One region of the Dyadobacter sp. HNCC25DJ186 genome, then DNA from elsewhere that is predicted to be linked to it. Evidence: riboswitches for the same ligand, from Rfam matches in the RefSeq annotation. Region 1 holds a riboswitch; each other region holds the start of a gene.
What was found. Region 1 has a riboswitch for thiamine pyrophosphate ahead of AC1XUO_RS17225 (TonB-dependent receptor). Riboswitches for the same ligand answer to the same signal wherever they lie in the genome.

Region 1 (3,286 bases):
CCTCTATCTATTGAAAATAAACTGGTATGCTTTTCAGGATAAAGGTCTGTTTGAAAAACTGGATAACACAGTTGCTGGTCACAAAACGTATATTTATTTAAAAGAGAAAAACAAAAAAATTGCGGAGAGGCAACCGGCGAAAGTTTTGAATAAAGTGCAATAATTGAATTTTTAATAACTAAAAAAGTGCACACCAACTTTTATATTGTCCTATAAATCAAAATATTAAGATTATTTTTAAGATTATACATCAATATCAAGGTTTTGGATTTTAGACATTCTGGTAATCATGAAAAAAAATAATCCCGAAGTCGATCAATACATTGCCGGTTTTCCTCCGGAAACCCAAAAATTGCTGAAACAAATGCGGAAGGCGATCCGTGAAGCGGCGCCGGATGCAGAAGAGAAAATAGGTTACGGTATGCCGACTCTGACCTTAAACGGCAATCTGGTTCATTATGCTGCCTATAAAAATCATATCGGCTTTTATCCCGCACCACAAGGATTGGAAGAATTTAAAGAAGCACTATCCGGCTACAAAGGCTCGAAAGGCGGTGTTCAATTTCCTTTGGACAAACCGCTTCCAATTGATTTGATCGCTAAAATCACAAAATACAGGATCGAGAAAAATCTTGAAAAGCCTACCGTCAAACCGAAAAAAGCATCAACTGCAAAAGCGATTAAACTTTCTGATTCTGAACAAGTAAGTGAGCATATAAAAAAGCTTGATCCTGAACTACGCGGTGTCGTAGAAACGATCAGGGAAATTATTTTGAGTACTGACAAAGAAATCGCCGAACAAATCAAATGGAATAATCCGAGTTTTTACTATTCCGGAGAAATGAAGCCGTTTGATGCTAAAGAATATAAACGCGATATCGTCGTGATGAACCTTCATAAGGGAAGAGTTATGCTGGTCTTTCCAAGTGGCGCCAAGGTTAATGATACGGAAGGATTTTTGGAAGGTGATTATAAGGACGGCAGAAGGACGGTTGTATTTATAGATCTGGAAGATGTCAGAGTCAAGGAGAAAATATTGCAGGACGTTTTGATATCGTGGTTGGCGTTAGTTGAGAAATGACAAGAATTAGCCGTACATTGTAATTCGTTGATAAACAATAGCTTGCACATTGTAAAATAATAAGTAAATTTAGTTATGGATATTAAAACACTTATTACTACGAATCAGGAAATCTTGGGTGGGCAGCCCGTCTTCAAAGGAACTCGTGTGCCTGTCGAAACTCTGTTCGATCATTTAGAGGCAGGTATTTCCCTTGACGATTTTCTGGATGATTTTCCGACAGTCACGAGACAACAGGCTGTTTCTGTTCTGGAAGCTGCGAATAAATTGTTAACATCGAAAAATATAGAGCAACTTTATGCGACTGTTGCTTGATAAAAATTTGCCTAAGCGATTAAAGCTTGACTTTTCTGAATATGAAGTTTTCACCGTAAGAGATATGGGATGGAGTGGTGTAAAAAATGGGGAGTTATTAAAGCTAATGCTCAAAAATAATATTAATATTCTCCTCACTTTTGATAAAAACTTACAACACCAGCAAGATTTCAGTAAATACACAATTTCGGTAATTGTCTTAAACGCAGAAATAAATACCTATGCTGAATTGACGAAACTCTCTCCCAGAATTAGAAAACTGTTTCATATGAATACGCTGTCTGCCGGACCAATTGTGATTTCCATGAATCAGGATTAGAAAATATTGGAGGGTATTTTCTAATCCAATACTCGGTTGTGACTAAAAAAATAACTCGGTAATTGTTTTGGATAATACGGTTACTCTTGCTTCCACACACCATTATCCATATCTTTGCAGCATAATCTCATAGGGGTGCCCTACCTAACGGGCTGAGATCATACCCATATTACCTGATCCGGATAATGCCGGCGTAGGAAGAGAAAGCTAAACTCAGGACCAGCGGAAATTTCATAATTTTCAAAACTACCTGATAAGCTGTATCGAATAACCATATTTATTGAACCAAAGGATAGGTGGCCCCTGCCTGTTCGTAACAATTATTGATCGCAATGCGAAAAGTTACGACCTGTCTTTTAACACTCGTTATCAGCACTTTACTGAGCCTATCTGTTTATGCTCAAAAAACATTAACTGGTCAGATCACCGATCAGGAAGATGGAAAACCATTACCCGGAGCAACCGTTAAGGCTGGTGATATCAGGGGAACTACAACGGATGCCAACGGTAGATTTACGCTCCGGAATATCTCGGACAACATTACTTCACTGGAAATATCCTATGTTGGATATCAGTCAGTCAAACTTGACGCAACCAACGCACCCACAGAAAAATCGCTTGAAATAAAACTGCAAAAAAATACTTTTCAGGCAGATGAAGTCATTGTGAACGCAACCCGGGTTAATGACAAAACGGGCATGGCATATACCAATGTCAGCGCCGAAGCACTTAACAAGCAGAATCTCGGACAAGACCTTCCCGTACTCCTGAATTTTACGCCTTCGCTTGTAAGCACAAGTGACGCCGGCGGCGGTGTGGGTTACACAGGAATCCGAATTCGTGGCACGGATGCCACCAGGATCAATGTGACTGTCAATGGAATTCCTTATAACGATGCTGAAAGTCAGGGTGTTTTCTGGGTCAATATGCCGGATTTTGCTTCTTCGGTTAGTAGTATTCAGATTCAGCGCGGTGTTGGAACTTCCACCAATGGTGCCGGGGCTTTCGGCGCGACCGTGAACATCAGCACAAACCAGTTTCGCAAAGAGGCTTATGCCGAGCTCAACAATTCTTACGGTTCTTTTAATACCTTCAAAAATACGTTTAAAATCGGGAGTGGTCTGGTAAAAGATAAATTCACTTTTGATGCCCGTTTGTCGCGTGTTTCATCTGATGGATATGTTGACCGCGCATCTTCAGAACTTCATTCCTATTACTTATCAGGTGCATATTTTGGTAAAAAAAGCTTTGTTCGTGTCAATGTATTTTCAGGAAAAGAAAAAACTTATCAATCATGGAACGGAGTTCCCGAAGCTAAACTGCGCGGCGACCGTGAAGGAATTTTAGCTTACATTGACCGCAACGGACTCGATGAAAAAGATGCCCAAAATTTGCTGAATGCTAACGACCGGACTTTCAATTCTTACACTTATAAAAATGAGGTTGACAATTATCGTCAGGATCATTATCAGGTTGTTACCTCGCATACGTTGAACAATAATCTGACATTAAACCTGAACGGATTTCTTGTTCGTGGTTTGGGCTATTATGAGCAGTATCGCAAGAATGAC
Region 2 (3,286 bases), on a different contig from region 1:
TGCTCGCCTGCATCGAGAAAGATTCTGAGGCGTTTTTGATAAGATTGATTAAGACCTGCTGGATTTGGCCGCTGTCTGCTTTTATGGTTAAAGTTTCGGGTTTCACATTTACCTGCCACAAAACACCAACGGCAGTCAGGTCTGTTTGCATCAGCTGAATTACCTCATGCAATAACTCCTTTACATTTAAACTGGCAAAATTAGGTTTGGGCAATGTAGTGAAGTCTCGGTATGCATTCACGAACTGCATCATACCTTTACTTCTTTTTTCCAATGTTTGCAGGGCTTCCTTCAAATCCCCGACAGCTTCCTGATTGGTTGTGCTTTTTTCTATATCTTCGTTGACAATCAGACGCATAGTCCCGACTAAGGAGACGATCGGTGTCATGGAATTCATGATCTCATGCCGCAGCACACGCGTCAGATTTTGCCAGGATTCAACTTCCTGCTGTTGAAGTTCTGTTTGAATATTTTGTAAAACCACAATACGAACCCATTTTCCATGCATCTGAATGGCAGCACCTTGCAGCGCAAGCGGCTGGTCAGATGGTGTGCGGTATAATTCGCGGACTCCGGAATTCAGATCTGATAAAAGTTCGTATAATCTCGGATGTTTTTCTTCCAGTTCGCTCAAATTATGAAGACGATAAATCCCCAGCATCCTCAGCGCTGCGCTGTTGATGATGTTAACCTGGCCTGTCCCATCGAAAGTGATAAGACCGGTCCCGATATGCTGGACAATCGTATTCAGATATTGCAGACTCGCTTCTTTCTCTGCCCGTGCCTGTCGGAAAGCCTGTAAAACTTCGTTGAACTGCTGGTTAAGTTCCCGAAAAGTAGCGCCCATGGTATTGTCTGCACGAAAATTAATCGTGAAATCAGAATAGCGTACAGATTCCAGAAAATAGATAAGTTTTCTGTTAACCTTGGTAACATAATTATATAGCGATGCTGCCTGGGCGAAGACAATAATGGATCCGAGAATACATATCAAACCTACATTGGTATGGTAGTTCGTAAGCCAGAACAGACCGATAATCGTGAGGATAATAACGGTAATCCTCACGGCGATCATGATGCTGAAATGGCGTAAACCGGTCATTTTGGAGGGTTTTAGGGAAAGTTAATTTAGCTAAGATCGCTTTTATGATCAAACATCAAACACCAACAGAAAGAATATTAAATTCCTCGAGTGACCTGATTTTGTAATGTGCCAGATCAAATTTCGGATCATCGTAAACCTCGGCATTTGGAACGCAGATGGTGATCATTTTAGCCGCATGTGCAGAACGCAAACCTGTGAAAGAATCTTCAAAAGCCATACATTCATGCGGTGGAATTCCAAGTTTGGCAGCTGTGGTTATATAAACGGCCGGATGGGGCTTGGTATGCTGTTCAAGCTCGCCAGAATGCCAGGTTTCAAAACAATCTACAATTTCTAGACGTCTTAGAACCGCTTCTATCAGCTCCATAGGTGATGCGGAAGCAACTGCAAGTTTCAATTTTTGATCATGCAGGCTTTTTACCAGTGCCAGTGCACCTGGCATCGGCTGAGCGTGCGCGATAATATTTCTTGTCGCAATCGTTAAAATTTCATGCTCTAGTTCATCCCTGCTGGGTGTGTTCCAGGGTTGGATACGGTAACAGAATTCAAGAAATAATTTTATGGATAAGCCTGTGGTTTGAAGTTTCAGATCATGGGTCAGCTGGAAGTTTACCTTTTGCATCACTTCTGTGGCTGCCTCTGTCCAGATCGGTTCTGAATCAATAAGCAATCCGTCCATGTCAAATATCGCCGCTTTAATCATTTTAAAGAAATAGAAATTGTAAATATGAGTTAGTAAGATCGAAGAAAGTAGCTAATAAAAGGACTTTCTGTTTTTAATCATAATCAAAACTACTACATTCGTAATTAAGAATGGCTTTAGGGGTGTCCCAATTTGGACTGAGAAATACCCTTTGAACCTGAAACAGTTCATACTGTCGTAGGAAAAAGCGTTTATACAGAATTTTATTTTCTGTTATCTCTTTTCGGGAATCCGCTGCCTGGCGCCAATTCGATTTGTTTATTATCAAATCCCGATAAGATGAATTCCAAAATAGCATCAAATTTGACAGAACTCAGAGCGATATCGCCTCTCGTTCATAACATCACCAATTTTGTCGTGATGAATTTTACTGCCAACGCACTTCTCGCCGTCGGTGCTTCGCCGGTTATGGCGCATGCGGTTGAAGAAGTTGAAGATATGGTTGGGATTGCAGGAGCTTTGGTCGTGAATATTGGAACACTTTCCCCGCTATGGGTGGAAGGAATGAAGAAGGCCATGATCGCTGCCAAAAAATCAGGAAAACCAATAATTCTGGATCCGGTTGGGGCAGGGGCGACACCTTACCGGAATTCCGTTTTATCTGAATTATTGAACCTGGCGTCACCTACGCTGATCCGTGGAAACGGATCGGAAATTCTCGCGCTGGCGGGCGCCAATGGTCAGACAAAAGGCGTTGACAGTACTTCAAGTTCAACGGACGGTCTGGAGGCTGCAAAGTCACTAAGTAAGAAATTCGGGTGTGTGGTAAGTGTATCCGGTGCCACGGATATTATCGTCAGCGGAGAAAAAGTTGTCTATGTAGAAAATGGTGTTCCTTTAATGACCAGGGTTACGGGCATGGGTTGTTCAGCCTCAGCTGTTGCCGGTGCTTTTTGTGCCATTCAGCCAGATGTTTTTGAAGCGGCAATTTCGGCGGCGGTGACCATGGGTGTTTGTGGTGAAAAAGCATTTGAGAAATCGCAGCTTCCAGGTTCGTTTCAGATTGCATTTTTGGATGCGCTGTCAGCTGTCACGGCTGAGGAATTGGATCGTTTGGCGGTTGTTAAGTGATTAATGAAATTTTTTCGCAAATGTTCTGTCACCCCTTCGGGGTTTTGGTTTTCATCAAAGGGACCTTTGCTATAATAATGTCATCCCTTCGGGATTTTTATCAGGTCGAAAATTTTGGAAGTCAGCGCATTAAATCAAAAACGGGAAATTCAAAATACATCGCATAAGTGCGGCCAAAGAAATTACTTAAAAATCCCGAAGGGATGAAATTATTATAGAAAACAGGATGACGGTTCTAGGCGAAACCCCGAAGGGGTGACAAAATTCATCCATATCAATCAAATTATTCTGACATTTTTAACAATCCCGAAGTTTGATATTATGAAAAAAAGATCAGGATGACGGTTAAAAATCGCAGATCCCAAGTTTGTTTTAAGTTCGCTTTCTTGATGGCTGGCAGCTATTAC
Region 3 (3,286 bases), on a different contig from region 1:
GCCCGATGGCTTCGTGATTATACATTGCCAGTTAGCGTCGTTGGTTATCCATTGCCCGATGTCATCGTGATTATACATTGCCAGTTAGCGTCGTTGGTTATCCATTGCCCGATGGCGTCGTGATTATCCATCGCCAGATGTCATCGTGATTATACATTGCCGGTTGACATTGTTGATTATCCATTGCCCGATGGCGTCGTGATTATACATCGCCAGATGTCATCGTGATTATACATTGCCGGTTGACATTGTTGATTATCCATTGCCCGATGGCGTCGCGATAATACATTGCCCTATGTCATCGTGATTATACATTGCCGGTTGACATTGTTGATTATCCATTGCCCGATGGCGTCGTGATAATACATTGCCCTATGTCATCGTGATAATACATTGCCCTATGCCATTGTGGTAATTCATTGACCTATGCCATTGTGATAATTCATTGACCTATGTCATCGTGATTATACATCGCCCGATGTCATCGTGATTATACATCGCCGGTTTGCGCGCGGATCAATTCCAACATCCCGAATCAATCGGGCGATGCCCGATTCTAAGATATGTCGCCCTTTCAGGGCTTGTCTAGTCCTCTTTCAGAATTAACTGCATGAATACGAGATCTAACCATTGATCGAATTTATAACCCACTTCCCGCAAATAGCCCTTTTCAACAAATCCATATTTTTCGTGAAATTTAATACTGCCACGATTTGTAGCATCAATCCCTGCTATCATCGTATGCAAACCCGATTCTTTTGCGCGCTGGATCAAACTTCCCAATAACCTCCCCCCTACCCCAATTCCACGAGATTTGTCATTTAGATAAATCGAATGTTCGACACTGAATTTGTAACCAATTTTTGGACGGAAAATATTATATGATCCATATCCAATTACCTCCTTTTCAAATTCCGCCACGATCACCGGCATACCATCCTCTATCATTTTGTTAAACCAGGCAGTCTGTTCTTCCAAAGTTCTGATCTCGTAATCATAAATGGCGGTCGTTTCTAAAATAGCTTGGTTAATAATTTCCAAGATGGCCGGCAAGTCCTTCGGAGCAGCATTTCTGATAATAAGATCCATTAAAAGCAGATTCTTTTTGAGGTGTTAATATGACAAATTCAAAGTTACCTCATAATTAACAAAACTTTCACAGTTTCCCAATCTTCAAAATTCAGGATTAAATATTATTTTTTTGAAACTCCGTTTTTTCCAATAGCTTTACGGAAACTTTAGGGGTGTCCCGTATGCGGACTGAGATAATACCCTTTGAACCTGATGCAGTTAGTACTGCCGATAGGGAAAAGTAAGAGATACTGCTGCTGTATCTTAATGAATCTTTCGCAAGGTCCATTCCTGAAGTTTTTCTCATAAAACGTTTTTCAGAATGGAAATAAGCATTAATCAACAACGTACCCAAATTCCGGAACATTTTTCAGTTGAACAGCTTTTGTCCTATTTGTTCGCAGATTCCAAAAAAGGAATTGCCATCGCGATCAACCAGGTCATTGTTCCAAAAAGGGAATGGCCAGTTCACATCCTTAATCCCGATGATAAAATCACCCTGATCAAAGCTACGCAGGGCGGATGAGAAGGCGGTCTGACAATCACATCCAAAATCATTCTATAATACAATAAGCTAACAGCCAATCGCTAATAGCCAAAATTACCTACCCATGAAAATAGAAAAAACACCGAACACAGAAGTAATTACCCGCACGCCTTTTCCAAAATCAACAAAAATTTATGTTAAAGGCAAGCTGCATGATATCTCCGTAGCCATGCGCGAAATAGCGCTAAATGATACCAGAATGCATGGAAAAGTAGGTTTGACTGAAAAAAATCCTTCGGTTACTGTGTATGATACCAGCGGTCCATTCACTGATCCGAATATCGAAATTGATGTAAAAAAGGGACTGGAACCGCTGAGAACTTCCTGGATTATGAAACGCGGCGATGTGGAGCAACTGGATTCAATTTCTTCTGATTATGGGACGAAAAGAAAAAATGACAGCAGTCTGGATTCGCTAAGATTTGCACATATCAGCAAACCGCTCCGTGCTAAGGCCGGACAAAACGTTTCTCAATTGCATTATGCAAAACAAGGAATTATCACAGCTGAAATGGAATATATCGCCATTCGTGAAAACCAGCGGATTGAAGAGCAGATCAAGGAAATAAACAGCAAAGTCAATACCCTCTGTCACCAACATGCCGGACACAGTTTCGGAGCCAACACGCCTAAAAATTTCATCACACCGGAATTTGTACGCTCAGAAGTGGCGGCCGGACGGGCTGTAATTCCAGTCAACATCAATCATCCGGAAAGTGAACCGATGATCATCGGGCGAAATTTTCTAGTTAAAATTAACGCCAATATTGGCAATTCCGCAGTTTCCTCTAGTATTGAGGAAGAAGTGGAAAAGGCAGTTTGGGCATGTCGCTGGGGCGCTGATACGATCATGGATCTTTCAACCGGAAAAAATATTCATGAAACACGTGAATGGATTATCCGGAATTCTCCCGTCCCGATCGGTACTGTTCCAATTTATCAGGCCTTAGAAAAAGTGAATGGAAAAGCCGAAGATCTGACCTGGGAATTGTTCAGGGATACATTGATTGAACAGGCCGAGCAAGGTGTGGATTATTTCACAATCCATGCGGGTGTTTTGCTGCGTTATATACCACTAACCGCCAAAAGACTTACCGGAATTGTTTCCCGCGGCGGCTCCATTATGGCTAAATGGTGTCTCGCACATCATAAAGAAAACTTCCTTTATACCCATTTTGAAGAGATCTGCGAGATCATGAAAGCCTATGATGTTGCCTTTTCACTGGGTGACGGATTGCGTCCGGGCTGCATCGCAGACGCAAATGATGCAGCACAATTCTCTGAACTGGAAACGTTGGGTGAACTGACAAAAATCGCTTGGAAACATGATATCCAGACTATTATCGAAGGTCCTGGTCACGTGCCGATGCATTTGATCAAGGAAAATATGGAAAAACAACTGGAACATTGTCAGGAAGCACCATTCTACACATTAGGGCCGTTAACAACTGATATCGCTCCCGGTTACGACCACATTACCTCAGCCATCGGCGCGGCCATGATCGGCTGGTTTGGAACGGCGATGCTTTGTTATGTTACACCAAAAGAGCACTTGGGTTTACCCAATAAAAAAGATGTAAAAGACGGTGTGATTACCTATAAAATCGCTGCCCACGCTGCCGATCTGGCAAAAGGACATCCGGGTGCACAATACCGCGACAATGCGTT

Region 2: linked by a shared signal. The riboswitch ahead of thiM (hydroxyethylthiazole kinase) and the one ahead of AC1XUO_RS17225 (TonB-dependent receptor) in region 1 are both predicted to bind thiamine pyrophosphate.
Region 3: linked by a shared signal. The riboswitch ahead of thiS (sulfur carrier protein ThiS) and the one ahead of AC1XUO_RS17225 (TonB-dependent receptor) in region 1 are both predicted to bind thiamine pyrophosphate.

What each region holds. Positions count from the first base shown of each region.
Region 1 is NZ_JBXHAS010000005.1:269,785-273,070, forward strand. Features, by position in the region: gene AC1XUO_RS17205 (hypothetical protein) at 1-163, shown strand, start outside; gene AC1XUO_RS17210 (DUF1801 domain-containing protein) at 290-1,081, shown strand; gene AC1XUO_RS17215 (DUF433 domain-containing protein) at 1,157-1,396, shown strand; gene AC1XUO_RS17220 (DUF5615 family PIN-like protein) at 1,380-1,715, shown strand; TPP riboswitch at 1,837-1,932, shown strand; gene AC1XUO_RS17225 (TonB-dependent receptor) at 2,048-3,286, shown strand, end outside.
Region 2 is NZ_JBXHAS010000001.1:459,950-463,235, reverse strand. Features, by position in the region: gene AC1XUO_RS01950 (sensor histidine kinase) at 1-1,102, opposite strand, end outside; gene hxpB (hexitol phosphatase HxpB) at 1,158-1,808, opposite strand; TPP riboswitch at 1,917-2,009, shown strand; gene thiM (hydroxyethylthiazole kinase) at 2,088-2,879, shown strand.
Region 3 is NZ_JBXHAS010000003.1:503,990-507,275, forward strand. Features, by position in the region: gene AC1XUO_RS11890 (GNAT family N-acetyltransferase) at 586-1,089, opposite strand; TPP riboswitch at 1,231-1,326, shown strand; gene thiS (sulfur carrier protein ThiS) at 1,394-1,597, shown strand; gene thiC (phosphomethylpyrimidine synthase ThiC) at 1,683-3,286, shown strand, end outside.